DNA from 4 places in the Actinomadura sp. 3N508 genome. Region 3 is predicted to be linked to each of the others. Evidence: riboswitches for the same ligand, from Rfam matches in the RefSeq annotation. Region 3 holds a riboswitch; each other region holds the start of a gene.
The links. A riboswitch is a leader RNA that binds a small molecule or an ion and turns the genes downstream of it on or off. The one in region 3 is predicted to bind cyclic di-AMP.

Region 1 (7,190 bases), on a different contig from region 3:
GCGGGCTGATCGTGACGGAGTCGATGATGGGCGACTCGCCGTGCCCGGGGACGGCCCGCCACTGGTGCAGGTGGAGGTGGAAGACGTGCGTCTCCTTCACCCCGGCATGGACCAGCCTGATCTTCGACGGGTCGCCGCCGTAGGCGCGGAAGATCGGCGTGTCCGGGTCGCCGAACAGCCAGGAGCTGTGGTGCTGCTCCTCGCCGACGATCGCGTCCCGCGCCGGGTCGATCTCGCCCGCCTCGAGCATCCGCTCGTAGGCGAGCGACCGCCAGCCCATCGGCTCGGTGCGGTAGCTCATGAGCATCATCGAGGCGGCGTGCTCGTTCTGTACGGATTCGTCCCCGTGGCCACCGCCGTTGCCGTGGCCGCCGCCGTGGCCGTCGTGGTCGGGGAACAGCACGGGCGCGAGCCGCTCGCCGCCCGCCGCGGGCGCGTGCGTGTGCGGGCGCGGCCGGTCGCACTCGTAGAGCGGGTGCGGCGGCAGGACGGGATTGTCGTTGGGCGACTCGTCCTGCATGAACAGCGCGTACTCGCGGAAGCTCTCCTGCCCCGGGACGTGGACGTCGGCGTACAGGCCGTCCAGTAGCGGGTCGCCGGTGACCGGGTCGGTCCAGGTGGCGCCCTCGGGCTCGACGATCAGCGCGCCGAACAGCCCGTGCGACTGGGAGCCGTGCTCGCCGCCGCGGAGGTCGGCGAGGTCGCCGAAGAAGAACACGCCCTCGTGGACGGCGTCCCACTCGTAGACGATCGAGCCGCCCGGCGCGACGGCCGAGTCCGGGTTCCGGCCGACGGCGCCCCCGTCGGCGGCCATGACCCGGTGCCCGACGCCCTTGGCGTGGATCCCGGCCCGCTGCCGCAGCTCGTTGCGGAACCGGACGACGACCCGCTCGCCGACGCGCGCCCGCAGCACCAGCGGGCGGACGAGCGGATGCGGGTCGGGAAGCAGTTCCGGGTGCTCCAGCGGGTCGGGGAAGGGCGTCGGAAAACTGTCCCTGACCTTGTTGAGCTCGGTCTCGTGCTCGGCTAGCGTGAAGATCATTCCGTTGCGGTCGTGGTCGCCGTGCGCGTCGAAGACGATGGGAACGTGCAGCGCGACGACGTCGTACACCCTCTTCACGGGCATCTGTGAATTCCCCCTGAAACTCCCGTTGTCTCGGCGGCCGCCGGCCCTCTGCCGGCGGCGGCCATCGGCCTGCGCGGGGTGTGCGGGGTTTGCGAGCTGCGCGGGGCGTGCGGGGTTTGCGGGGTCCACTGCGCGGGATGCGCGAGGTGCTGACAGGTATGACGAACTGGGCAGTCAAGATGTTCCGCCCCAATCTGGTCAGCGTCCATCCAGTGCGCGCGGCGGCTCTCGGCGAGTGCCGAAAACGCGGTAAGGCCCGGCCTTAAAGGGCTTAGAAAACGCAATGTTAATTGTTAATAAGACGCAAAGGCAAAGTGTTGACCAAGTCAGCGCGACCCGAATACCCTCTCGGATGATTCTCCAGACCGAGAGAATCGCCATTGACGTGTTGACGTCAAAGTCACCGCAAATCCGCTGGTAAAACCACCGGCGCGATGCGTGTGCGGCGAAGGCGTCGACCACGAACCCCCTGAGAGATCCGACCCATGAAGAACGCCACACGTACGGCGATCGCGGTGGGCGCTGCCCTGCTCCTCCCCATGCTGGCGACCGCCACCACCGCCTCCGCCTCCATCGATCCCCCCGCCTCCGACGCCGCTCCGGTGCCCAGCAAGGTCACCATCGGCGTCGAGACCATCAACGGCTCCGGCTGCCCCGCCGGCACCACGAAGGTCACCCCCTCGCACGGCAACACCGCCTTCACCGTCACCTACGAGAAGTACGTGGCCTGGGCGGGCGACAACGCGCCGTCGACGGATTTCCGGAAGAACTGTCAGCTCAGCGTGCAGGTCGACGCGCCGGAGGGCTACACCTACGCGGTCGTCGGGATCGAGTCCCGCGGCTATGCCCACCTCGAGGCCGGGGCCACCGCGATCCGCCGCACGAACTACTACTTCCAGGGCAACTCTGAGTCGCAGACCGTCACGCACACGCTCAAGGGCCCGTTCGACGACGACTGGAAGTTCGCCGACAAGACCGACTCCCAGGGCCGGGTCTACAAGCCCTGCGGCAAGGACCGCAACCTGAACATCAACACCGAACTGCGGGTGGACAAGGGCGACTCGACCAAGTCCAGTTTCATCGCAATGGAATCCGCGCGCGGGAACTCCGTCTACCACCTCGTGTGGAAACGCTGCGACTGATACCCGGCGGACCGAAAAGGCGAGCCTGATCGGATGGTCGCCATCTGATCACGCAACGTCGCCGAATTCGGACAGATCATGAACCGGAGGGGGAGGCGCCCGCGCCTCCCCCTCCGGCCGCCTTGACTCGCGCATGCGAACGCCCGGCCGAGGGGTACCCGGCCGGGCGTTGCCTTGCGTTATGTGAGTTTCTTCGGGCGGTAGGCCTTGTACTCGCTGCCGGAGTCAAGGCCGTAGTCGCGCTCCCGGTAGTCGGTGCCGTACCGGCCCCGCTGCTCGTACGCCCAGTAGGACGTGCGCTCCTTGTTCGACCACTTCTCGAAGATGACGACGTGGCGCGTGGTGTTGGTGCCCTGGGCGTCCATGACGAGGTCGCCCTTCTTCAGCTCGTCCATGGTGATGCGCTCGGTGTACTCGGACGAGGTGAGGCCCTGGGTGTTGGGGCCCGGCTTCTCCAGCCCCAGCGTCATCGAGACGAAGCCGGAGCAGTCGGCGCGGTACCCGTTGTGGCTGCGGAGCTGGCTGTAGCGCACCCGGTCGCCCGTGCCCGGGTTCCAGGTCTTGGCCCGCTCGATCACCTGGGACCGGGCGTCCAGCGTGGTGGACTTCTTGGCGTCGGCCTTCTTGCGGGACGCTTCCGGCGCGCCCTTCTGCTGGCCGGGGAGGACTCCGACGGCGGCGACCTGGTCGCCGGCGCGCGCGCCGGAGCCCGGGTCGGAGTCGGACCCGATCGACGCCTGCGCGGTGCCCGCGACCACGCCGAAGAAGGCGAGGCCGAACAGCGCGCCGGTGGCACGGGGTCCTAGGGGAAAGCGGTTCTTGGAGTGCTTGCCTGTCAAGGGGTCTCCTTGGCTTCCAGGACGCCTACCGGGTTAGCTGACGGGTTCGGACGTGGAAGTCGTCCTTCGACCTGGGGGCAGGCCGATTCACCCCAGTGCAAGATGTGGGTCCCCGGCTCCGCGCGACGGCGGACTCGGCGTTGCCGCTGCGATCCTGAGGGCATGACGGCCCATCCGCGGGACCCTTGTGTCCCGCGTGCGAAAGAGCGGCGCTGATGGTGCGGCGCCCCAGGAGGGGGCGCAGCTCTGCGAACCGGTCCTGGTTTCGCTCAGCGCCCGCACGTCGGCGTGCGCATGGCCGGGCTGAGGAACGGGGTCTCGGGGAGACCGCACGGCAGGACCGTCACGAGACGACGCGTGGGTCGCGCCGCCGCCACCCCCGTCCGGCGACGCCGTCCGGGGGACCGTGTCCGGACGGACACGGTGCGGCAAAACGCCTGGCGGGCGCCTTGATGAGCGACAAGCTACTCCGTACCCCAATAGAAGGCAAACCCGGACAAAATCAACAACACCCCAGCTCAGCCCCCACCTCAGCCACGGCTGCGGGTCGTGCGGCCGGAGGCGCCCCGCGCCGGAGGTCGCACGACCCGACGACGCGGGCGACCGGAGCGACGCCGCACACGCCCGTCACGGGCACGGCAGACCGCAGGGGCGGCATGAGGATCGCCTGCGTCGCGACGGGGGTTCTAGGGGGTCGCCCCCCTGGGCTAACAGGGCGGGGCTAGGGCGGTGATGCCGCGGGCTTGTGCCACTGCGTTTGCGGCCCATGCGCCTGACTGCGGGCCCGGAGGGAAGTGGGTCGTGTGGTGGAAGCCGGGGCCGGTGACGGAGACGGTCACGAAGCCCAGGTAGCGGCGCTCCTTCATCAGCAGGAAGAGCAGGCCCAGCAGGCAGAACCAGGCGAAGACGATCGCCAGGACGATGGCCACCACCGGGATTCCCTCGGTCACCTGGGTGGAGTCCTGGATGGTCCAGGTGGCGCCGTGCAGCGGGTAACTCCCGTACGGGAGGATGACGTGCGTGCCCGTCAGCGAGATATCGCCGATTTGCAGCAGGACGGGGTCGGCTCCGCCGTGTGGAATCGGATACATCCACTCACCTCTGTTCGAATGAGGTCCGTCGCCGTGAGTGATGGTCCCACGCTATTGCGGTCAGTAACAGGGGCTGCGCTTGATCACGTTTGAGTTGCGGAGCGATCAGCCGTCCTTGTCGGAATTGGGGTGCTTTCGTAGATTCTCGTGGGAACGGGGGCCCTGTTCCTCGCGGCGCCGTCATTCGTCACCGGCCGAGACCCGGTCCGGAACGGGTATGCGCCCCGATCTCCCCGAGGAGACGCCCATGACCGAGGTCAATCGCCGTGACCTGCTTGCCGGAGCCGCGGCCTTCGCCGGATTCGCCACCGTCGGGCTGCTGCCCGGCACCGCCGCCGCCGCGACCCGGCAGCGCCCCGGCGCGCTGCTGCCGCCCTCCCTCACCACCGGCGACAAGGCCGTGGTCGCCCGCATCGACGTCCGCCGGGCGCTGAAGCACCTGAAGGTGCTCAGCGACGGGATCGGCTGGCGCATCGCCGGGACCGAGTCCGAGCACCGCGCCGCCCGCTACATCGCCGGCGTGCTGCGCGACCTCGGCTACAAGGTCGAGCTGCAGCCCTTCCCCGTCGCGGACAAGAACCTGGCGGAGATCCGCGCCAGGGGCGAGCGGCTCTGGCAGTCCAGCGCCTCGCTGCAGGGCGCGACCGGCGAAGTCCGCGGAACCGTGCTGGACGTGGGCAAGGTCGTCGAGGTCCCGGACGACGCGGACGGCAGGCTGGTGGTGTTCGACCGCATCCCCGGCAAGGAGACCGACCAGGCCAAGGCCGCCGCGGCCGCGGGGGCCAAGGCGGCGCTCATCATCAACGCGCGCTCGGACACCTTCCCCGAGCGCAAGCCCGCCTCGTTCGCCCCCGCCCTCGCCGAGCCGGTCGCGATCCCGGTCCTCGGCCTCGCGGGGTACCACGGTGAGCGGATCCGCGCGGGTGCCGAGCGGCTCTCCATCGAGGTCACCAAGCACACCGGGATGACGTCGTACAACGTCCTGGCGGAGCGGAAGGCGACGCTGCCCAACCCCGACGGCAAGGCCGTCATCGTCAGCGCCCACTACGACAGCGTTCCCGGGTCGCCCGGCGCCAACGACGACGGCAGCGGGACGGTCCTGTGCCTGGAGCTGGCGCGCGTCCTGCGGCGGCTGCCCACCCAGCAGGCGATCCGCATCTACCTGTGGGGCGCGGAGGAGAACGGCCTGATCGGCTCCCGCTACTACGTGAAGGGGCTGGACGAGACCGGCGTCAAGCAGATCACCGGCTGCTTCCAGAACGACATGGTCGCCACCAGCCACCCGCCCGCGGAGACGTACTGGCTGCTGTCCGTGGACGGCAAGGACAACACCACCACCGCCGCGGTGAACGCCGCCGCGGAACGGCTCGGCTACGTCGACCAGACGCAGGGCCCCACCGCCCGCGGCTCCAGCGACCACGAGGCCTTCTTCGAGCGCGGCATCGCCGCGGGCAACTTCAGCTGGCGCGGCAACGAGGCGCCCAGCCAGCTGGAGCCGATCTACCACACGCCCGAGGACACGATCGCCCAGAACATCAGCCTGAAGCGGCTCAAGGTGTCGATGGAGATCATCGGCTGCGCCGCCTACGAGGTGGCGCGCCACAAGTAGCGGGGGAGAGGCGCCGCGTCTTCTGTCAGTAACCGTCCGCCATCGCCCGGCATCGTCCCGATCCGTGACGCATTGCCGGGCCTTGGCGCTGTAGGAGACGTCGGCGGTCCCCCGTAATGCACGGCCGCCGGCGGGGCCCCCGCGTCCTGGGTGTGATGCGGCCCGGCCCGGCCCCGCCCCCGTTTCCGTCCAGGTCACGCAGGGGCGGGGCCCCCACCGGGGCGGCCGAGGAACGCGATGAGCCGGTCGCCGGGGCCGGCGCCGGGCGGGACCTCCGCCGGTGCGGCGAACCGTGCGGGACGGTCGAGGTCGGCGACCACCAGCGGGCAGAGTTCGAGGATCCCCTCGGCCAGGCCGGGCGGGATCGGCCGGTCGTGCCCGCAGGAGCGGGCGATGTCCCAGCCGTGGACGGTGATCTCCAGGGCGCCGGTGCCGGTGAGGAAGCCGATGGGGAGCGGGCAGTCGTCGATCATGATCAGCCGGTCGCCGTCCGGGGCCGAGCAGGCGGCCAGCAGCCGCCGGGCGCGATCACGAACTCCGGCCACGAGATCATCGCCCGGGGCGGTCTGTTCGTTCAGCGCGACGTGGCCGGTGCCTAGTGCCTCGTGCAGTGCCGACAGGGAATCGTCCGCGTGTGCCAGGAGTGCCGCCAGGTCCCAGTCGCGGCATGGGGTGGGCGAGGCCATGGCCTCGGGTGTGACGAGGCTCAGGCTGCCCAGGGCGTAGGTGATGGCGCGCTCTAGGAGCTCGAATCCGTAGGCCGGTGTGGCGGCTTCGCTGTTCATCCGTCAGCGCGCGGACGCCATGGCCCGCGCCGGCAGGCTCGGCGGCAGGCCGAACGCCGGGAACAGGCCGGGGTCCTGGAACAGGGTGGCATGGCTGATCCCCGCGGCCGTCACGGTGAGGACCTGGATGAATGCCGCCCGGTGGCTGCCGTCGGGGCCGCGCAGGTAGGCGGCGAACGCGGGTTGCCCGTTCGCGGACGTCGGGTGCAGCTGCACCTCGCCCGCACGCAGCGGGCAGCACAGGGTCAGGTGGTCGCGGATGCCGGCGCGGCCCTGGAACCAGACGGGGAAGGGCGGCATCTCCCAGATCGCGTCCGCCGTGAACAGCTCGACGATGGCGTCGACGTCCTTGCCGGTGAACGCGTCGACGTACCGGTCGAGGAGCCGCCGCTGGTCCGCCGCCGACGGCTCGACGATCTCGTCCGCGGCGGGCGCCACCTTGCCGAGCTGGGTGCGGGCCCGCCGCAGCGCGCTGTGGACGGCGGTCGTCGTGGTGCCCAGGAGCTGCGCGACCTCGGCGGCGTGCCAGTTGAGCACGTCGCGCAGGATCAGCACGGCGCGCTGCCGGGGCGGCAGGTGCTGGAGGGCGGCGATGAAC
Region 2 (7,190 bases), 720 kb from region 3:
CGAGGTCGCGGAGCTGCGGCGCAAGCTGCACGAGGCGCGCACCAGGTTCCGCGCCGCGGAGGAGCGCGCCGCCGCGGCCGCGGCGGAGGCCGAGCGGTCGCTGGCCGCCGCGCGGGAGTCGACCGCCGCGTCCGAGAAGGAGCTGCGCAAGCTGCGCGCCCGCGCCGCCCAGGCCGAGGCCGCGGCGGAGGCCGCCAAGCGGGCCGCGCGGGAGGGCCGCAACGTCGAGGACGTCCGGCTGCGGATGCTGCTCGACACGCTGGTGGACGCGGCGCAGGGCGTCCGGCGGGAGCTGGCGCTGCCGTCCACGATCGAGCGTCCGGCGGACGCGGTCGGCGCGCTGGAGCCCGACCGGCAGGCGCACCGCGCGCTGCCGGGCCGGGCGCTGTCCGACAGCGACCCGCAGCTGCTGGACCGGCTGCTGACGCTGCCGCGCGTGCATCTCGTCGTGGACGGCTACAACGTCACCAAGACCGGGTACGGGGAGCTGCCGCTGTCGGACCAGCGCACCCGGCTGCTGTCGGGGCTCGGCGGGCTCGCCGCGCAGACCCGCGCCGAGGTGACGTGCGTGTTCGACGGCGCGGAGCTGGACGCGCCGGTCGCGATCTCGGCGCCGCGCGGCGTCCGGGTGCTGTTCAGCCGGCCGGGGCAGACCGCGGACGAGCTGATCGGCGAGCTGGTGCGGGCGGAGCCGCAGGGCCGCGCGGTCGTGGTGGTCTCCTCCGACCGGGAGGTGGCGGACGCGGCGCGGCGCGCGAACGCCCGGCCGTGCCCGTCCACGCTGCTGCTCCGGCGGCTCGGCCGGTCGTGAGCCAGACCGGCTCGTGAAGCGGCGGGCCATAAGGTGGCCATAAAGTCCTAATAAGGGAAGTCTCGCCCTCAGTGAGTCGCAAGTCACAGTAGGTGGACAATGTCCAAGGATGTCGATCAAAGAGTGACGTATCGGTTGTGACGGTTGTTGACCCTCGCTAATGTCGTCCGCTGACGTCGTGGACGAGAGGGGCGATACCGACCGTGGCCAAAGAACTCATCGGGGCACCGGAACAGCGGCGTGACCGTAGAGGCGGCTCGGCGATCAGCGGCATCTCCCGTCGCCTGGCGGCTATCACCTGCCTGGCCGTGACCGCCACCCTCGCATCTCCGCTGGTGGCCCCGGCCGCCGCCGACCCCAGGCCGACCAGGGCCCAGGCGGAGAAGAAGCTGACCCAGCTCAACGAGGAGATGGACAAGAAGGTCGAGCAGTACAACCAGAACCGCGAGAAGCTCAAGATCGCCAAGAAGAAGCTGGACGCCGCGACGAAGGCGAGCAAGCGCGAGGAGACGACCTTCGAGCAGCAGCGCTCCAAGATCGCCCAGATGGCGGCGGACGCGTACAAGAACGGCGAGTCGACGGACGTCACCGGCTTCGTCGGCAGCAGCGACCCGCAGGCCGTCCTCGACCAGGCGGCGGTCTTCTCGCACCTGTCGCAGGACCGCGCCTCCCAGCTCACCCAGTTCCTCGCCACCGCGCAGCGGCTGCGCCGCGAGCAGGCCGTGGCCAAGTCCGCCTACGACGAGGTGAAGTCCAAGTCGGACGAGCTGCAGAAGCAGAAGAAGGAACTGGACCAGAAGGTCAAGAAGCAGGAGGCGCTGGTCAGGCGGCTCGGCGGCGGCACGTCCTCCGGCGGCGGTGGCGGCGGTCGCAGCTACAACGGCCCCGCCAGCGGCTCGGCACGCGCGGCGCTCCAGTTCGCCTACGCCCAGATCGGCAAGCCGTACCAGTACGGCGCCGAGGGCCCCGGCACCTACGACTGCTCCGGCCTGACCATGAAGGCATGGGGGGCGGCGGGCGTCAGCATCACCCGCACCACCAACTCCCAGTACGCCGCCACCAGGCGGGTGGACAAGAGCGACCTGCAGCCCGGCGACCTGGTGTTCTTCAGCGGTCTCGGCCATGTCGGCATCTACGCGGGCAACGGGAAGATGGTCCACGCCCCGAGCACGGGCAAGAACGTCCAGGAAGTGAGCATCACCTCGGGCTACTACCTGAGCAACTACTACGGCGCCGGGCGTCCCTGACGTCCCGCTCCGCCCGCCGCTCGCGCGGCCGGACGGACCGTCTTCACCAACGGACCAGGCTTTGACCTGGTCCGTTGTTGATTTTGTGGGGGTTTGCCTTCTGTTGGGGCTTTGGTACCTTGTCACCACTCGCGGCGCCCTCCAGACGCCGTGGCCCCCGCGACGCCCACCAGGTGCCGCGGCCCGCGCGGCGCATTCCTCCGCCGCGTGACGGGCGGCGCGAGCCACGCGCCTCTCCCCTCCCGGCGGCGCGCTCCACGCGTCGCCCGCGGCACCGCGACGGTGCCGCGACGGTCTCACGCAGACCTCGCCCGACCCCAGCCGACGTGCGCACGCCCGCAGCGTGCATGGCGCTGAGAGCGCTGCCGCGGCGGCCCCGAGGGTCAGGCGCCGGACGGTCCCGGTGACGGGCCGCCGTCCGCACACAACATCAGGCGCCGCTCTTTCGCACGCGGGAGACAGGTCCCGCGCACGGGCCCCATATCGCCCCCAGGATCGCAGCGGCAGCGCCGAATCCGCCGACGCGCGGAACCGGGGACCCATAACCGCCGGAGTCCAGGGACCGTCCCTGGACGGCAATTCCCGGCGCCCGGGGTGAATCGGTGCGCCCTCCCGGAACGATCCGGTGAGAGCCCGCCGTAGGGCCACTTCCTCGCCCGAACCCGTCAGCTAACCCGGTAGGCGTCCGGAAGAGACGAAGGAGTGAAACCCGCAGCGTTACCTGGGCGTGGTCGCCCTCGTGCGACCACGCCCACCTCATCCCTGTGCGCTTCGCGCGGGCGATCCGCCCGCCGGAGTATCCCCATCCGACCGGCGCGCCCGCCCCCGGGCCGCCATCGCCGAGTCCGCGGACCGCCCTGCGCATGCGCGGCGGGACGCGGAGCCGGGGACCCACCTGTGTCCTTTCGGGGTGAATCGGCCTGCCCGCGTGCGGGCCGTAGGGCGGCTTCCACGCCCGAACCCGTCAGCTAACCCGGTAGGCGGCATGGAAGTCGAGGAGATCCCCCCGTGCCAGGCATCAACCGCAAGAAGACCCCGGGCAGGCACCGCAAGCCCAGCACCCGGACCATCACATGGCGGGCGACCGGCGGCGTCGTCGTCGGCGCCGCCGTCCTCGGCACCGCCGCGGCCACCGCGCACGCGTCGGTATTGCCGTTCGGGCCGCTGCCCGCCACGAACACGTCCTCCGAGATGGCGGCCACCGGGAAGGACGCGCGCGTGACCGCGTCCAAGGACCACAAGAAGGACGAGCCGAACCGCAGGAACAGCACCAGGAAGAACGCGACCGCCAAGGGCGGCGGTGCACCGGCGAAGCCGGCCGGAAAGGCGGCCGCGAAATCGCGGCCCACCGCCGCGGAGGCCATCAGGCTCGCCAGGTCGCAGGTGGGGATCGCGGAGAACGGCGGCGGCGAGACCAAGTTCCAGAAGTGGTACATGGGTACGTCCCGCGCGCAGGAGACGCTCGCACGCGACGGCGGCTCCCTCGGCGGCTACGGCGACGCGAACTGGTGCGACATGTTCATCTCCTGGATCGGCGAGCAGATCGGCTTCACCGACCAGATCGGCAGCGACGCCTGGACCGTCGCCCACGCCCGCTGGTTCCAGGCCAACGGCCGCTGGGGCACCGAGCCCAGGCCCGGCGCGATCGTCTTCTTCGCGTGGGACGGCCGCAAGTCCAGCGGCGCCATCCGGCACGTCGGCATGGTGATCAAGAAGGTCGACGACGACACGATCGAGGCCGTCGAGGGCAACACCGGCAACGCGGTCCGGATCAAGCAGCGCTCGAGCAGCGACATCGTCGGCTACGGATACCCCGACTACAAGTCGTGACGCCCGGCTCGCCGCCCCCGCGCCCTGCATAGGATCGCGCGCATGGAAGACGGCTCCGGCGCGGACGACGCCCCCGGCGGCCCCGGCGGCCCCGTCACGCGGCGCAGGGCATTGGCCCTCGGCGTGGGCGGGGCCGGGGTGCTTCTCGGCGGCGTCACGGGCCTCCTCGCCACTCGCTCCGGCCGCGAAGAGACGCCCCCGAGCCACGAGACCAGAGCAATGGGCCGGTACGAGGCCGGTGACGCGGCGGCCGTCCTCGGCAACCGCGCGCGGGCCGTGAAGTCCGGTGACCGGACGGCCTTCCTCGCGACGGTAGGCTCCGCGCCCGCCGCGTTCCAGGCCGCCCAGTCCCGCCTCTACGACAACCTCCGCAAGCTCCCCCTGCACGGTTGGCGCGAACAGGTCGTGACCGTCCAGGCCGCGGACGCGGAGAGCGGCGCCACGGTCGTCCGCGTCAATGTGCGCTACAGGCTGCGCGGTTTCGACCGAGGCGACGTGGTCCGCACCGGGTACCTGGCCCTGGCCCAGCGCTCCGGCACCTGGACGATCGTCGGCGACGGCTCGTCCCACGGTTTCCACGACGACGCCGAGATCTGGGCCGGCGGCCCCCTGTCGGTCGTCGGGGGCCGCGCGAGCCTCGTCATCGGGGACGCCACCGGCCTCGGCGAGATCGCGAGACGCCTGGACGAGGCAGTGCCGGTCGTCAGCGACGTCGCGGGCACGGGATGGGCGCGGCGGGCCGTCGCGCTCGTGCCCGCCGGCGCCGCCCTCGCGTCCGCGCTCGCCGGTCCCGGGCAGCGCCTCGACGAGATCGCCGCGCTCGCGACCATCGTCCCGCCCGCCGGCGGGGGCCGGGGTCCGGGCGGCGACCGCGTCATCGTCTCCCCCGGCACCTTCGGCCGACTGAACGACGTCGGGCGCGACGTCGTCCTCACCCACGAGCTGACGCACGTCGCGACCGGCGCCGCCCGCGACCGCAGGACGCCGGGGTGGCTCGTCGAGGGCTTCGCCGACTATGTCGCCTATCGCGGGTCGAAGATCGGGGTCCGGGCCGCGGCGGGCGAGCTGCGCCGCGAGGTGGCGGCGGGGCGGATCCCGTCCGCGCTGCCCGCCTCGGGCGCGTTCGCCGGCGGCTCGGCGCGCCTCAGCCAGGCCTACCAGGAGGCCTGGCTCGCCTGCCGGATGATCGCCGACCGGTACGGTGAGGCGACGCTCGTGCGGCTCTACCGGACCGCCGGGCGCGTCCCGGAGGCCACCGCGCTGCGGGAGGTGCTGGGTCTCACCCGGGCGGGCTTCACCGCCCGATGGCGCGACTACCTGAAGAAGGAGCTCACGTGAGGGAGCGAACGGCCGGCGGAATGCGGACGCCGCGGATCGCCGCCGCCGTCGCCGCCGGGGTGCTGTTCGCCGCCGTCGCGGCCGTCCTCGCCCTGACGACGCCCTGGAACCCGCTGCCCGGCACCGTGCCCGGCGGGCGCGTGGAACGCGATCCGGCGCTCGACTTCTCCCCGTCCGAGATCGCCCGGTCCAGGGCGTTCGACTCGGCCCTCACCCCGCCCGCCTACACGGGCCTCCTCGCCGGCCTGCTCCTGATCTTCGCGCTGGGCTTCACGCCGCTCGGCGCGCGGTTCATCGGCTGGGTCACCGCCCGCACCCGCCGCCGATTCCTCCGGATCGTCCTCGCGACCCTGGCGCTGACGGCGCTGCTGCGCGCCGCCGGGCTGCCGTTCGACATCTGGAGCGAGTCGGTGCTGCGCCGGTACGGGCTGTCGACGCAGTCCTGGCCCGCGTGGCTCACGGACCAGCTCAAGTCCCTCGCCGTCACCTGGGTCATCTACACGATCGCGCTGCTGCTCCTGTACGCGGTCGTGCGTCGCTTCCCGCGCTACTGGTGGACGGGCGCCGCCACGGGCGGCTTCCTCCTCGTCGTCCTGGTGTCGTTCATCTACCCGATCGCCGTCGAGCCGGTGTTCAACAAGTTCCACTCGCTGCGGCAGGGGCCGCTGCGCACCGAGCTGCTGGCGATGGCCGAGCGGGACGGCGTGCCCGTCGAGGACGTGCTCGTCGCCGACGCGTCCCGCCGGACGACGTCGCTGAACGCCTACGTCTCCGGGTTCGGGTCGACGCGCCGCATTGTCCTGTACGACACGCTGCTGAGGTCGCCGCCCGCCCGGGTCAAGTCGATCGTCGCGCACGAGCTCGGCCACGCCAAGCGCGACGACGTCCTGTACGGGACGCTCGTGGGCGCGCTCGGCATCGCCGGGGCGATCTGCCTGCTGTACCTCCTGATGACCTCCCCGCGGCTCCTGCGCCGGGCCGGGGTCGCCCCCACCGGCCCGCCCGAGGACCGCTCGGGCGGGGCGGCGGATCCGCGGTCGATCGCGCTGGTCCTCGCGCTGGTGGCGGCCGGGACGCAGCTCGGCGCCCCGGCCCAGAACCTCGTCAGCCGCCGGATCGAGGCCCGCGCGGACGCGCACGCGCTGAACCTCACCCGCGACCCGGCGACGTTCGTGTCGATGCAGCACGAGCTGTCGGTGCGCAACATCTCCGACCTGAACCCCGACGCGATGGAGTACCTGCTCTGGCTGACGCACCCGCCGGGCCCCGACCGGATCGCCATGGCCCGCACCTGGGCGCGACTGCATCACGTCCCAGAGCCGCCTCCGCTGCGCTAGCCCAGCGGCCGGGCCCGGGTCAGTCGCTCTCGGCGCGCGGCTTGTCCGGACGCTGCGCGCCCTGCTGCTGTGCCGAAAGCGTCGCGGCGTCCGCGCGCGGCGCCGTCGTCACCGACCGCTGCAGCGCGCTGCCCTTCACCCACTCGTTCCAGTTCATCTGCCAGAAGCCCCAGCCGTTGTCCGGTTCGAGCTCCCGGTCCGAGCCGGTCACCGTCACCACGTCGCCGCGCTGGGCTAGGCCGTAGAACCACTTCGCGTTGGACGGGCTGATGTTGATGCAGCCGTGGCTGACGTTCGCGCTGCCCTGGCTGCCGACCGACCACGGCGCGCTGTGCACGTACTCGCCGCTCTCGGAGATCCGCACGGACTTGTACACGGTGAGGCTGTAACCGCCGGGGCTTCCGGGGCTGACCCCCATCCAGTCGGACGTCATGACGGTGGGGTCTTCCTTGGCCATCGTCAGGTGGACGCCGTTGGTGGTCGTGTACTTCTCCGTTCCGCCCCTGCCCATGCTGGTCGGGATGGTGCGGACCTTCTTGCCGTTGACCTTCACCACCATCTTGTGGCTGTCCTCGCCCGCCGTGGAGATGTGCGAGTCGCCGACCTTGAAGTCGACGGCATAGTTCT
Region 3 (7,190 bases):
GCCCTAGACGATCAACAGGGCCCCCGTCTCACGAGTGAGAACTAGGGCCCTGACCTGCGTCGCAGCTGTCGGGACGGCGGGATTTGAACCCACGACCCCTTGACCCCCAGTCAAGTGCGCTGCCAAACTGCGCTACGTCCCGGTGCCCGTTGGAGCGGGCTTGATTACTGTAGCGCAGTCCGCGGGGTCTTGCGTAACGAGATACGGGGTCGTGGGGCCTCTGGTGGGCGGGCCGGATGGTGTCTTGGCGGGCGGGGCTGGCTGGGCTGGTGTGCTTGGCGCTGGTGTGCGGGTGCGGGGCCCCAAACGGGGGTGAGAGGCGGGCGGTTACTCAGCGTCCTGAGGGGCGGACTTCGCCGGCGGTTTCGCGGGCTCCTGTGCGGGTGCCGGACGGGGTTCGGGTGTCCTATGTGGTGTTCGATCGTGCGGCCGGGCGGGTGGTCGCGGAGCGGCAGGCGCGGCGGGTGTTCCGGTCGGCTTCGGTGGTGAAGATTCTTCTGGCGCTGGATTACCTGCAAGGGCGCGAGGTGTCGGCGGGGGATCGGAAACTTCTGGGGGTGATGTTGCGGTCTAGTGATGACAGGGCCGCGACGGAGTTGTGGCGGCGGGGTGGGCAGCGGCGGGTCATCGAGCGGATGGTGCGGCGGGTGGGGTTGCGGGAGACGGCGCCGCCGCCTGCGGACAAGCCCGGGTTCTGGGGGTACACGGCGATCAGTGCCGGTGATGTGGTGCGGACGTATCGGTATCTGCTGGATGAGGCTCCGGTGGGGCAGCGGGAGTTCGTGCTGGAGCAGTTGAGGAAGTCGACGCCTTGTGGGATGGACGGGTTCGACCAGACGTTCGGGATTCCGCGGGCGGTGCCCAGGCCGTGGGCCGTGAAGCAGGGGTGGTCGGGGTTCGGGGACACGCCGGCGGAGCCGTGCAGGGGTGGGCAGGTGCGGCAGGTGGCGGCGCGGCCGGATCTCGGGATCGGGCGGCCGGTGCTGCACACCACCGGGGTGGTGGGGGAGAAGATCGTGGTGGTGCTGACGTTGCATCCGGCCGGGACGTCGTTCCGGGCGGCGGCCGGGCGGGTCACGGAGATTGCCGGGCAACTGCTGTGACCTGAGTCACAAGATGGGGAACGGTTGTCTCCTGGGACGGTCACCCGCACCGGTCAAGTTCGGGTGTGGAGGGAAAAATCGGGCAAAGACCCGGGTGATTTGTACTGTTCTAGGCGGATTGTTGGTCACTGACGTATGTAGCTTTTTTCTCCCAGGCACCATGCCGAACGGGGGACAGGGTTGGCGGATGCGGAGGGCACCTGGGCACAGCCCGGGGTGCACGTTGCGGATCTTGACGACCTGCGGGACGCCGCGCACGACCGGGCGGTGCTGGCCGAGGCGCGGGTCGTGCTCGCGCGGCGGCTCGGGGTGCCGCCGGGCGAGGCTCTGCAGCATCTGATCTGGCTCGCGCGCGACCTGGACATCGAGCTCAGCGAGGCGGCCTCGCTGCTGGTCAAGGACGAGGGCGGCGGGCCGGTCGGGGCCGTGGCCGCGGGTCGCAGGGCGCCCCGGACGGAGGGCGACAGGGCAGAACGCCAGGCCGTGCTGTCGAAGGCAGAGGACGTCCTGCGGCGGGTGACGGCCGAAGACACCGCCGGGGACTCGGAGATCCTCGCCCAGGTGCCGGACGACCCGGCGGCCAAGGCCGTGCTCGACGGGGCGCTCGACGCGTCCGCCCACATGGTGCCGGTCCGGGGGGCGGACGGTCATGTGGCCGACTTCCTGTTCGCCGATCTCAACGGGCTCGTGCGGGACCTGTTCGGGCGGGGCCGCGACGAGCTCGCCGGGCGGCGGCTGCTGCAGACCGATCCCGGCGCGGTGCTGAGCGGGCTGTTCGACGACTACGTGGAGGTGCTGGAGAGCGGGGAGCCTATGGAGCGTTCCCTGAGCCAGTACACGACCGCGCAGCGCGGGCTCTCCAGGTCGTCCCGGATGAGCGTGCGCTGCGTCGCCGTGCCGACCGGCGTGTGCGTGACCTGGCGCTACCACGAGCACGAGGACCGGGTCAGGCGGCGGCTGGAGCGGGTCGAGCGGCTGGCGCTGATCGGGTTCGGAGAGTGGGACCTGGCCACGGGCGAGGCGGCCTGGACGCCGCAGATGCTGGCCAACTACGGGCTCGACCCGGACGAGGTGCCGCCGATGCCGCACGACCTGCCGAAGGTGGTGGCCGACGACGACCTCCCGCTCGTCGAGGAGGCCGTGCAGACGATGTTCTCGCGCCGGGAGCCGGTGGAGGCGGAGCACCGCGTGACGGGCCGGGACGGGGCGCCGCGGCACCTATGGGTGTTCGCCGAGCCGGTGCTGGCCGAGTCGGGGCTGCCGGTGTCGATCAACATCGTCTCGCAGGACATCACCCGGCGGCGCGGGGTGGAGCGGGCGCTGGCGGAGACCCGGCGGCAGATGCTGAAGCAGCAGGAGCGGATGGCGCAGGAGCGGCGGGTCGCGGTGACGCTGCGCCGCGCGATCCTGCCGGACGAGGACGAGGTGGAGCAGCTGCCGGGCCTGCGCATCGCGATCCGCGCGCTGGCGGCGGAGAGCACCGCCCGCATCGGCGGCGACTGGTTCGCGACCCGGGTGTTCCCGGAGGGCCGGTCGCTGTTCGCGATCGGCGACGCGGCCGGGCACGGCCTGCCCGCGGCGGCGTCGATGGCGCGCACCCGGAACGGACTGCTGGGCCTGACCTGCACCAAGGAGCCGCCAGGACGGCTGGTGGGCTGGCTGAACGAGCTGGTCAGCAGCATGGACCCGCCGGCGACGGGCACCGCCGTCATCGCCCAGTTCGATCCGTACGGGCGCGTCCTGGAGTGGACGTGCGCGGGGCATCCGCCGCCGATCCTGATCCGGGACGGGCGCGCGGTGCCGATGGAGGTCGTCCGCGATCCGATGCTCGGCGCGGTGCCCGACTGGGACTACATGACGATCACGACCCGGCTCAGCCCCGGCGACATGCTCTTCCTCTACACCGACGGCCTCGTGGAGCGCAGGGACGCCGACCTGGACGAGCGCATCGACCGCCTCACCGGCATCCTGCGGGACTGCGCGACGCAGCCCGAGCGGATGCTGGACGACGTCCTCGCGCGCATGGAGCACGACAGGGCGGCCGACGACACCACGATGTTCGCCCTGCACGTGGAGTGACCGGCACCACCGCTGACCTGCGATCATCGCCCTGTGTGATGTGCGCCTCACCCGGATGGGCCGGAGGGCCCTGACGGGGCGGGGCGGGCCGCCGCCGGGCGCGTGAAATGGATCTTCTTTACCATTTGATCGGCGACCGGTAAGCCCAGGTGGCAAAGGGCTGAGAGGCAGTTCCATAAAGATCGGGAACACGCCCGGCCCTGGTGGTGTTGATGCTTCCTTGAGAGGGCTTTGAACCGGCCGGACCGAGTTTTGTGCCTGGTTTGCTTTCCTTGACAAGGTTGGTACCTTCTTACCGAATCACGCAACGCACTCCATGCGTTGCCACCGGCCGTGCCAAGCGCGGCCGAGGATCGCGGAGCGGATGCCGCACGCGATGCGCGCCCGTCGAGGCGTGCGCTCAGATCAAGATCAGTCACTGAGATCTATCCGTATGCGCCGCGATGCGGTGCGAGGCCGAGTCCGTCCTGGTCCACCCGACCGGACGGAGCCGGGGACCCAAGGTTCCAGGGGTGAATCGGCGCGTCCTAGAGCCGCGCCGTAGGGCTGCTTCCATGCCCGAATCCGTCAGCTAACCCGGTAGGCGTCATGGGAGACAAGGAGATTCCCCGCATGACCGGTCGTTTCGATCGACTTTCCCTGAAGACCCTTACGTCCGAGGACAAGGCCGTCGGCGTCGCCGTGGGCGCCGTCCTCGCGGGAGCCGTCGGGCTCGCGGTCGTCAACCCGCTCACCGGCGGCGCCGTGGCCGAGGCCCCGGCCCAGGCGGCCGCGGCCGCCGAGAAGGCCGGCGTGCCGGTCAGCGCCCCCAAGGCGAAGAACGCCGGGACGCTCTCGGCCAACGAGGCCCGCGCGCAGGGCTACAAGGTCCCGCCGCGCGCGGTCAAGCCCGACGAGGTGATCAAGCTCGCGCAGAAGCAGGTCGGCATCTCCGAGGGCAAGGGCGGCATGACCAAGTTCCACAAGTGGTACGTGTCGACCCCGCACGCCGCCGCGACCGCCGAGCGCGACGGAGGCTTCTCCGTCAAGGACTACAACGGCGCGCAGTGGTGCAACATGTTCGTCTCCTGGCTCGGCGCCCAGACCGGCGTGAAGAACATGGGCTGGGACGCCTACACCGTCCAGCACGCCAAGTGGTTCAAGAAGACCGACCGCTGGGGCAAGTCCGCCAAGCCCGGCGCCGTGGTGTTCTTCGACTGGGACAAGGGCTCGCGCGGCAAGATCGGCGACATCGACCACGTCGGCCTCGTCGTGAAGGACAACGGGAACGGCACCGTCAACACGATCGAGGGCAACACCGAGAACGCGGTGAACAAGAAGACCCGCGACAAGTCCGAGATCGTCGGCTACGGCTACCCCGACTACGCGTCCTGACCCTCCTGACGCGGTACCGGGCGTCTGCCATTGCGGCGCCGTCCGAATCATTTGATCGGGGTCGCGTGAACCGCGTGATCTGAAAGACGTCATCCGAAGGCGTCCGGTTTCGGCCGGGCGCCTTCCGACGTTCCAGGGACGCTCTCCCATGCCGCCGCCGAAGATGGGTAAAGCCAAGCGTTGACAGGCTTTGATCGTTCTTGGACCTCATCACGGCGTTCCGGGAAAGGAACCCGTGCACGCGTCCGGTAAGGGGCCCGGGACGCGCGGGGGAGGGGGGACCCATGCGGGTGCGCCCGGACGTCACCGTCGTCGTGATCGCCTACAACGACGTGCGGCGGCTGCCGCGGGCGGTCGCCTCCACGCTGGCGCAGTCGCTGGGCGGCGTCGAGACGGTGATCGTCGACGACGCGAGCACCGACGGGACGGGCGAGGCCGCCGACCGGCTGGCCGCCGCGCATCCGGGCCGGGTCCGCGCCGTCCACCTGGCGTCCAACTCCGGCGGCTGCGGGCGGCCCCGCAACGCCGGGATCGAGGCGGCGGCCGGACGGTACGTGATGTTCCTCGACAGCGACGACCTGCTGGACAGGCACGCCTGCCTCAACCTGTTCGCCGCCGCCGAGGACGCGGGCGCCGACCTCGCCTCCGGGCTGTGCGACCGGATCTTCCTGGACGTGCCGCCGGGCGCGAAGGGACGCATCCGCCCCTGGTTTCCGTGGCTCTACCGGCGAAGGGCCGTCTACGGGCCACTGCGGGAGCACCCCGATCTCCTCTACGACACGCTGTCGACCAACAAGGCGTACCGGCGCGATTTCCTGGACGAGCACGGCCTGCGCTTCGTCGAGCAGCTCCACTACGAAGATCTTCTGTTCACCGCTGAGGCGTACCTGGCGGCCGGACGGACGGCGCTGATCCCGCACCGCGTCTACAACTGGCTGGTGCGGGAGCGCACGCCGGCGCCGTCGATCTCCAACCGGCGCGCCGACCTGGCCAACTTCGCCGACCGGCTGGAGATCCACCGCCGTATCGACATGCTGTTCGCGCTGCGCGGCGCCTACGACCTGCGCCTCGCCAAGGACGTCAAGTTCGTCAACCATGATCTTGGCCTCTACCTGCGCGAACTGCGTGACCGGGATCCGGGCTATAGGTCGCGTTTCCTCGACCTGGCGGCGGGCTACCTGGCCGAGCTCGATCCCCGGGTGTTCGAGGAGGCCCAACCGCTGCCCGCGATAGCCGCGTACCTGATCCGGGAGGGCGATCACGCGGCCGCGCTCGCCGCCGCCGAGCACGGCGGCGCCGTCAAGCGGCCCGAGCTGCGCGCGCAGCTCGTGGAGCGGGACGGGCGGGTGTTCTGGGGCACGAGCCGCCCGCGCGGGACGCTCGGGCGCCGCATCCTCGACGTCACCGACTTCGGCTTCCACCTGCGGCCGCTCAAGGACCTTCGCCCGGCGAACACGGTGACGCGGCTGGAGGTGCGGGGCGGGCGCGTCCGGATGGCCGGGCACGTGCTGAACCCGCTGGGCCGGATCCGTCCGGACGCGAAGCTGTCGGCCATTCTTGAGTTCGGCGACCGGCGGCGCCGGGCCCGGAAGGGGCGGGTCCGCGCGGCCGTTTGGCACGAGGGGGACCGGCTCGCCTGGCGGGCCGAGTTCGATCCGCGGCGGCGCATCCGGCCGGTCGGGTTCCTCGATCCGGTCTGGGACGTGCGCCTCCGCGTCCGGGTGGACGGCGAGGACGTGGTCACCCGGCCCGGCGAGGGCCCCGGCTCGCCGCCGCTGGGCGGTGTCGAGCTGCCCGTCCGGCCCCGGCTGACGCGGCTCGCCGCCGACCGGCTCCGCTCCTACGTCACCGCAGGCGGGCATCTGGCGTTCTTCCTGGAGACGGGCTCGCCGTGGGCGCGGCTCGCGGGGGCCACGGCGCGGCGCGCCGCCACGTCCCCGGCCGGGCGGCTGGCGTGGCGGGCCCTGGGGCTGCGGGCCCGGCGGACGGAGAAGGCCGTCCGCCGCACGCTGACGTCCCGCAAGACCAAGATCGCCGTGTTCAACCGCGTGCTCAGCCGGCTGCCCGTCCGGCACGGCCTGGCGGTCTTCGAGAGCCATATGGGCAGGCATTACTCGGACAACCCCAAGTACATCTACCGGGAGCTGCGCAGATCGGGGCGGCCGGTGGACGCCGTGTGGTCGTACGCGTCGTCCCCGAAGGGCTTCCCGCGAGACGCGAGGCTCGTGCGGCGCGGGTCGTGGGCCTACTTCCTCGCGCTCGCGCGAGCCCGGTACTGGATCGACAACCAGGGTTTTCCGGATGGTCTCCGCAAGCGCCCCGAGACCACCTACATCCAGACCTGGCACGGATCGGCGTTCAAGCTGATGGGCCAGGACCAGCCGCGCGTCAAGAGCGGCCCGGCCGCCGAACGGGCCCGGCTGCGGCGGATGGCGGAGCGGTTCGACTGCTTCCTCGTCCGGTCCGGGCACGACGTGGAGACGCTGTGCGCGGGGCTCGGCGTCCGGACCGGGCTGCTCCCGGCCGGGTATCCGCGCAACGACCCGCTGGTGAACGGCGTGGACGGCGATCCAGAGCTGGCCGCCGAGGTCGACGGGCTCCGCCGCTCGCTCGGCCTGGACGCGGGCGACGGGC
Region 4 (7,190 bases), on a different contig from region 3:
TGCCCGACTACCAGCAGCCGGACCAGCAGTTCTCGCCCCCGCAGGACCAGTACTCTCCCCCACAGGACCAGTACTCCCCGCCGCCGCAGGAGCAGCCGTACCAGCCGCCGCAGGACCAATGGGGCGCACCACCGCAGCAGCAACAGCAGCAGCAGCGCGACCAGTGGGGCGCTCCGCAGCCGGGGCCGGGCGGTGACCAGTTCGGCGCGCCGCCGCCGCACGGAGGCCAGCCGCAGCACGGCGCGGGCCAGCCGCCGATGCCGCAGCACGGCCGCGAGGCGACGCTGCTGCCGCCCGACCACAACCAGGGGCGGCAGCCCGACGGCACGGCGTTCATGTGCCCGTACTGCGAGGCGGTCCTGCCCAACCCGAGCGCCGCGCAGTGCGACTCGTGTCTGCGCCCGCTGCCGCAGAAGGGCACGCCCACCCTGCGCGTGATGTTCCCCACGGGCGAGCTCAAGGTCTCCGTCGGCCAGCATCTGGTGCTCGGACGGGACGCGGGCCAGTCACCGGTGGCGTCCACGTTCACCCAGTACGACAACGTGTCGCGGCGTCACTCGACGGTGTGGCTCGACCCGTCAGGGACGGCGTGGGTGCGTGACGAGGGCTCCACCAACGGGACGTTCGTCAACGGCGAGCGGCTCCCGCGCGGCGTGGAGGCCCCGCTCCGCAACGGCGACCAGCTCCGCCTGGCCGCCGACGTGACCGGCACCGTCCAGCTGAACTGACGGCGACAGCGATAAAAGGGGGCGGCCCCGCGGTCATGAGAACCGCGGGGCCGCCCTTTTGACGTCGCTGTCTATGCCGTCGCTGTCTCCGATCAGCTGGCGCGCTTGGAGCGGGCGCGCATGCGTTCGCGCTCCTTGGCGTCCAGGACGACCTTCCGGATGCGGACGGCGCCCGGCGTGACCTCGACGCACTCGTCCTCGCGGCAGAACTCCAGCGCCTCCTCCAGCGACAGCAGCCGGGGCGGGGTGAGCCGCTCCAGCTCGTCGCCGGTGGACGAGCGCATGTTCGTGAGCTTCTTCTCCTTGGTGATGTTGACGTCCATGTCGTCGGACCGGGAGTTCTCCCCGACGATCATGCCCTCGTACACCTCGGTGGTCGGCCCGACGAAGAACGTGCCGCGGTCCTGCAGGTTCGTGATCGCGTACGCGGTGGCGGCACCGGAGCGGTCGGCGACCAGCGACCCGGACGGGCGCGTCCGCAGCTCCCCGAACCACGGCTCGTAGCTCTCGAACACGTGGTGCGCCATGCCGGTGCCGCGCGTCTCGGTCATGAACTCGGTGCGGAACCCGATCAGGCCGCGCGCCGGGACGAGGAACTCCATCCGGATCCAGCCGGTGCCGTGGTTCGTCATGTGCTCCATGCGGCCCTTGCGGACGGCCAGGAGCTGCGTGACGGCGCCGAGGTGCTCCTCGGGGATGTCGACGGTGAGCCGCTCGACCGGCTCGTGCTTCTTCCCGTCGATGATCTTCGTCACGACCTGCGGCTTGCCGATCGTCAGCTCGTAGCCCTCGCGGCGCATGTTCTCGACGAGGATCGCGAGGGCCAGCTCGCCGCGACCCTGCACCTCCCACGCGTCGGGACGCTCCGTCGGCAGCACCCGGATCGACACGTTGCCGACCAGCTCCCGGTCGAGCCTGTCCTTGACCATCCGGGCGGTGACCTTGGTGCCCTTCTCGCGGCCGGCCATCGGCCCGGTGTTGGTGCCGACGGTCATCGAGATCGCGGGCTCGTCCACGGTGATCAGCGGCAGCGGGCGCGGGTCGTCCGGGTCGGCGATGGTGTCGCCGATCATGATGTCGGGGATGCCGGCGATCGCGATGATGTCGCCGGGGCCCGCCGCCTCGGCGGGCTTGCGCTCGAGCGCGTCCGTCATCAGCAGCTCGGTGATCTTGACGCGGTCGACGCTGCCGTCGTGCCGGAACCAGGCGACCTGCTGGCCCTTCTTGATCGTTCCGGCGTGGATGCGGCAGAGCGCGATCCGGCCGAGGTAGCTGGAGGCGTCGAGGTTGGTCACGTGGGCCTGGAGCGGGGCGTCCGGGTCGTAGGCCGGCGCCGGGATCGTGCCGGTGATGACCGTGAACAGCGGCTCCAGGTCGGGGCTCGCGGGCATCTCGCCGTCGGCGGGCTTGTCGAGCGAGGCCCGCCCCGCCCGGCCGGACGCGTACACGATCGGGAAGTCGATCTGGGCCTCGTCGGCGTCGAGGTCCATGAACAGCTCGTACGTCTCGTCCACGACCTCGTCGATGCGGGCGTCGGGACGGTCGGTCTTGTTCACCACCAGGATCACCGGCAGCTTGGCCTCAAGGGCCTTGCGCAGCACGAACCGGGTCTGCGGGAGGGGGCCCTCGCTGGCGTCCACCAGCAGGACGACGCCGTCCACCATCGACAGCCCGCGCTCGACCTCGCCGCCGAAGTCGGCGTGGCCGGGGGTGTCGATGATGTTGATCGTCAGCCCGCCGTGCCTGACCGCGGTGTTCTTCGCGAGGATGGTGATCCCCTTCTCGCGCTCCAGGTCGTTGGAGTCGAGCACGCGGTCGTCGACGTCCTGGTTCTCGCGGAAGGCGCCGGACTGCCAGAGCATGGCGTCGACCAGCGTCGTCTTTCCGTGGTCGACGTGAGCGACGATCGCGACGTTCCGGAGGTCGTCGCGCGTGGAGATGGGCATGCGGGCTCGCCTTGCGTGAGAGTTCGGGATCCGCCGCTGACACACGGCAGCCCCCATTCTACTTGGCTCGGCATACCACCCATCCCGGGCGATCGGCGTCCCCCACCCCCGATTGGCCAACTTTGCTGATCCTTTGTAATGTGCCCGAGGTCCGGCCGTCTGGAGCCCCATCCCCTCGGGGCTGCGGCCGGAGCGCCGAATCTCCCGACCGCGGGAGAACCGGGGACCCATAACCCCTGGGGTGAATCGACGCATGTCGTAGGGCGACTCCTGGCCCGAACCCGTCAGCTAACCCGGTAGGCGCGCGAGGAGAGGAGAACACCGGCTTGGCACCGGATCCCCACCGGCGGCGCCGTATCACGCCCGCCGCCGCGGCGACCATGCTCCTGATCGGCCTCGGCGCCACCGCGCCCGCCGTCGCGCACGCCGCCCAGCCGTCCGGACGCGGCCTGCCCGCCGCCGCACCGACCCCGGCCCCATCCTCGCTTCCGACGACGGAGAAGGGCCTGCTCAAGAGCCTGGACGCGCTGAACGAAGAGGCCGAGATCCTCACCGAGAGGTACAACAAGACGCGCGTCGAGCTGGGCAAGGCGCAGAAGGCGCAGAAGGCCGCCGCACAGCAGGCCGCGACACTGCGCGTCCAGGCCGCGCCGGCCCGGGAGCGGCTCGGCCAGCTGGCCGCGGCGAACTACATGTCCGGCTCCCCCGACATGATCTTCGGCGCGAACGGCTCCCCGGAGGGCCTGTCCGACCGCGCCTACCTCGCGCAGAACCAGACGACCGCCGTCCAGGCCCTGCAGAAGCAGATCGACCGGGCGGACACGGCCCAGCGCACCGCCGAGGCGAAGATCGCCCAGGTCGAGCGGGCGGCGGCGGACGCGGAGAAGGCCCGCCAGGCCGCCAAGGCCAAGGTGGCGGAAGTCACCAAGCGCCTCGACAAGCTGACCACCACGCACGTCCGCGACCCGCGCAGCGGCCTGCGCGCCACCGTGAAGGGCTCCGGCCTCCCCGCCAAGATGGCCCGCAAGGCGCTCACCAAACTCGGCGCCCCCTACGTGTGGGCCGCCGCAGGACCGAACTCCTTCGACTGCTCCGGCCTGGTCGTCTGGGCCTACACCAAGGTCGGCAAGCCCGGCCTGCCGCACTACACGGGCGACCTGTACGGCCTGGGGACGAAGGTCTCCCGAAGCGAACTCCGCTCCGGCGATCTGGTCTACTTCGGCGCCGGCCTCCACCACATGGGCATCTACCTGGCCGACGGCAAGTACCTGCACGCCCCGCAGACCGGCGACGTGGTGAAGATCTCCAAGCTCTCCGACCGCTCCGACTACGCGGGAGCCAACCGAATCGGCTAAGAGCCACAAGAACGTACGAGGCCCCTCCTGCGGCGCGGTAGGAGGGGCCTCGTGCTGTGTTTATTGCATTTCTCTCCTCCTTCGGGCCCTGGGGGCCCTCCATCGTCGAGAAAAGCACGCGATCGCTGGCATCGCTCCGTCTCGCCTGGCGGCTCGCTGCGCGATCAGGTTCTCGCAAGCTCGAACCTGCCTTCGGACGCGATCGCGAGTGTCGAGGTTGTTGCGGGGTTGCGGTGATGGCTGGGCGCCGTTATCCCGAGTAGACGTTCAGGTCTCTAGGAGGCCCTGGGTGGCTAGGGCATCTATTACTGGGAGGTCGCCTGGGAGCCAGGGGACGTCGTAGAGCTCGTTCTGGGTGAGCCAGCGGAGGGCCAGGTGTTCTAGGGCGCGGGGTTCGCCTTCGACTATGCGGGCCGTCCAGACGCGGAGGACGGCGCGTTCGCTCAGGTGCCAGTCGGTGCCGATCCTGCGGGTCAGGCGGACCTTGATGGCGAGTTCCTCGTGGCACTCGCGGATCAGGGCGTCCTCGTCGGACTCGCCCGGGTCGACCTTGCCGCCCGGCAGTTCCCAGCCGCCCGCCATGTGCGGCGGCTCGGCCCGCTGCGCGGTCAGCAGCCGGCCGTCACGGATGATCGCCGCGCCAACGACCACGAGCACGATGCCGACCAACCCCTCTCGGTGCTATTTCGCGGCGGCGGCCTCGACCTGCCGCGTCGCCTCTTGGACGATCTTCTCCAGGTGGCCGCCGTGCGCGCCGCGCCAGTAGAGCTGGCCGCAGTCGGCGCAGCGGCCGTAGACGTCGTAGCTGCGGCGGGTGCCCGCCTCCAGGTCGCGCTCGATCTCCTGCTTGTCTACCTGGACGAGTTCACCGTTGCAGGCGGTGCAACGGGTCCAGGGGCGCAGGGCGGGCGCGAAGCGGTCCAGGACGTCGCGGAGCTGGTCGTCGGGGCGCGAGCCGCGGACGTAGGCGCCGAACCACAGCGCGCGGCGGCGGAGCAGGCCGCGGTCCTGGGTGAGCAGGACGCGGCGCTCCTCGTTCGCCTGGACGACCAGCGCCGGGTCGTCCATGTCGTTGTGGTAGGCGGTGTCGAGGCCGAGAAGGCGCATCCGGCGGGCCAGCGTGCCGAGGTGCACGTCGAGGACGAAGCGCGGCGCGACCTGGCCCGGCTCCAGCGGGACGCGCTGCGGGCGCGGCACGGCCGCCACCAGTACCTCCGCGCCAGGGGCCGGACGGGTCGACGGGGCGACCGGCTCGCCGCCGACGGTCATCGGCCCCGCTTCGGGCAGCGGGACGCCGAGCGACTCCACGAGATGCCCGAGCGTCGAGGTTCCGTCGGCGGGCACGCGGCTCACCGGCTCGCGCCGCGCGGCCGGCAGGAACATCAGCAGCTCGTCGGCGACTCGGATGGTCAGCTCGGGCTCCACGCGATCAGCATGCCACGCCGCCCGCCGGATCCCCTCCGTATTTCCCGGCGGCGGTTGGCTACTCGGCGGCCAGCTCGTTGACCTTCTTCTTCAGGTCGGGGCGTGCGAGCGGGCGCGTCGTCCCGATCCAGTCGGACCGCTTGTAGGGCTTGACGCCGATCGCGGGGACGCACGTCGAGCAGCTCGCCACGATCATCTTGCCCTCGCCGATCACCATCCCGACATGGCCTGGATTGTTCGACGACGTCCCCGGACCGGAGTTGAAGAACACCAGGTCACCGGGCTGTTCCTTGCCCTTGGCGATCTTCACGCCGAAGGGCCACTGCTGGAACGTGGTGCGCGGGATGTTCAGGCCGACCGTCCGGTAGGCGGCCTGGATGATGCTGGAGCAGTCCCACGCGTCGGGGCCGTTGGCGCCGAACACGTACGGCTTGCCGCGCTGCGCCATCGCGAACGCGATGATCTGCTTGACGAGGGCGGACGCGTTCGCCGGGAGGTCGTTGTCCTCGCACTCGATGCCGTTGGCCTGGACGACCTTGAAGTCGCCGCCCACGTAGCGCTTCGCCCAGTCCAGGACGAGGTTCACGTAGTCCCAGGAGTGGTTGTACTGGAAGATCGCGGTCCGCATGCGGCGCGGGGCGCCGTTGTGCTTGAGGTACGCGGCGGCGGACGGGATCGCGTCCACCGGGTCGTAGCGGTCCTTCTTGCCGTCCTTGTTCCCGTCGACCGCGAACGCGTCCCACGTCGGCTGCAGGAACTGCATCGGGCCGCCCGCACCCGCGTAGTTCTCGCCGCTCTTGACGCCCGGCAGGTTCGACGTGCCGTGGCTCGTCTCGACCTTGCCGATCCCCGCGAGGACGTTCCACGGAATGCCGAACTTCTCCCCCGCCTCCTTGTAGAGCTCCAGGTAGTTGGAGGGGATGGCCTTCGCGTCGTTCGCCGCCGCGGGCTGGGCCTCGGCGCCCGACACGTTCACGCAGTTGCCGCCCGCGACGCCGCCGCCGAACATGAACCGGCTCGCGCCGAGCATCACCGGGACGATGATCAGCCCGGCGAACAGCACCGCGGCGGCACCGAGCGCCGCGCCGATCAGCACCCGGCGGTTCATCCCGTGTCACCCACCTGGCCCACGTCCGCCGGCTGGAAGGAGTAGACCTTCAGGGAGCCGCCGTCGCGCGCCACGGTCACCGCGTACCGCTTGCGGTCGTTGCTCTCGGCGCCGCCCTCGGTGACCCGCTGCGTGCCGGTCACCACGAAGATGATCGAGTTGTTCTCGATGGTGCGGACCTGGTCGAGGCTCGCCGAGCCCTGCGCGACGACCTTGGTCCGGCGCCGCTCCTCCAGCAGGCCCGGCGTGCCCGCGTCCCGCGCCAGCTGCCCCCTGAGGTCTTCGCTGACGAATCCGGCCAGCCGCGCCGCGTAGGTCTCGGGCGGCTCGTCGAAGCGGTACGTCCCGTAGGCGGCGACGAACCGCTGCGCCAGATCGGCGGCGGTGGCGAACTCCTGGCGGTTGAACGGCAGCAGCCGGTAGATGTCGAACTCGGCCGGGTTCACGGGGCTCTGGATCCCGGGCGGCGGGGACGCCGGGCCGATCGGGCCCGCGGTCGGGGTGCCGCTCGGGCGCGCCTCCTGACGGGCCGGTTCGTCGTCCTCTGGCGCGGCGAACGTCAGGTACAGGCCGATGGCGGTGAGCAGCACGACGAGCCCCCCGAACAGGAACCGGCGCTGCCGGTCGT

Region 1: another riboswitch for cyclic di-AMP. It lies ahead of ACH34S_RS26405 (NlpC/P60 family protein); the one in region 3 lies ahead of ACH34S_RS11280 (CHAP domain-containing protein).
Region 2: another riboswitch for cyclic di-AMP. It lies ahead of ACH34S_RS14865 (CHAP domain-containing protein); the one in region 3 lies ahead of ACH34S_RS11280 (CHAP domain-containing protein).
Region 4: another riboswitch for cyclic di-AMP. It lies ahead of ACH34S_RS34130 (NlpC/P60 family protein); the one in region 3 lies ahead of ACH34S_RS11280 (CHAP domain-containing protein).

The regions. Positions count from the first base shown of each region.
Region 1 is NZ_JBIRAX010000007.1:438,996-446,185, reverse strand. It holds gene ACH34S_RS26415 (multicopper oxidase domain-containing protein) at 1-1,126, opposite strand, end outside; gene ACH34S_RS26410 (DUF4360 domain-containing protein) at 1,612-2,268, shown strand; gene ACH34S_RS26405 (NlpC/P60 family protein) at 2,448-3,107, opposite strand; cyclic di-AMP (ydaO/yuaA leader) riboswitch at 3,115-3,257, opposite strand; gene ACH34S_RS26400 (hypothetical protein) at 3,815-4,198, opposite strand; gene ACH34S_RS26395 (M20/M25/M40 family metallo-hydrolase) at 4,446-5,807, shown strand; gene ACH34S_RS26390 (TIGR03086 family metal-binding protein) at 6,002-6,592, opposite strand; gene ACH34S_RS26385 (sigma-70 family RNA polymerase sigma factor) at 6,596-7,190, opposite strand, start outside.
Region 2 is NZ_JBIRAX010000003.1:762,659-769,848, forward strand. It holds gene ACH34S_RS14855 (NYN domain-containing protein) at 1-811, shown strand, start outside; gene ACH34S_RS14860 (NlpC/P60 family protein) at 1,015-2,058, shown strand; cyclic di-AMP (ydaO/yuaA leader) riboswitch at 2,556-2,757, shown strand; cyclic di-AMP (ydaO/yuaA leader) riboswitch at 2,886-3,057, shown strand; gene ACH34S_RS14865 (CHAP domain-containing protein) at 3,067-3,888, shown strand; gene ACH34S_RS14870 (hypothetical protein) at 3,931-5,226, shown strand; gene ACH34S_RS14875 (M48 family metallopeptidase) at 5,223-6,563, shown strand; gene ACH34S_RS14880 (Ig-like domain-containing protein) at 6,583-7,190, opposite strand, start outside.
Region 3 is NZ_JBIRAX010000003.1:39,323-46,512, reverse strand. It holds tRNA gene ACH34S_RS11295 (tRNA-Pro) at 69-142, opposite strand; gene ACH34S_RS11290 (hypothetical protein) at 411-1,103, shown strand; gene ACH34S_RS11285 (PP2C family protein-serine/threonine phosphatase) at 1,284-3,182, shown strand; cyclic di-AMP (ydaO/yuaA leader) riboswitch at 3,627-3,784, shown strand; gene ACH34S_RS11280 (CHAP domain-containing protein) at 3,795-4,556, shown strand; gene ACH34S_RS11275 (CDP-glycerol glycerophosphotransferase family protein) at 4,841-7,190, shown strand, end outside.
Region 4 is NZ_JBIRAX010000012.1:73,226-80,415, reverse strand. It holds gene ACH34S_RS34140 (FHA domain-containing protein) at 1-728, shown strand, start outside; gene typA (translational GTPase TypA) at 821-2,674, opposite strand; cyclic di-AMP (ydaO/yuaA leader) riboswitch at 2,858-2,993, shown strand; gene ACH34S_RS34130 (NlpC/P60 family protein) at 3,001-4,029, shown strand; gene ACH34S_RS34125 ((deoxy)nucleoside triphosphate pyrophosphohydrolase) at 4,297-4,686, opposite strand; gene ACH34S_RS34120 (Mut7-C RNAse domain-containing protein) at 4,711-5,412, opposite strand; gene ACH34S_RS34115 (NlpC/P60 family protein) at 5,513-6,562, opposite strand; gene ACH34S_RS34110 (hypothetical protein) at 6,559-7,190, opposite strand, start outside.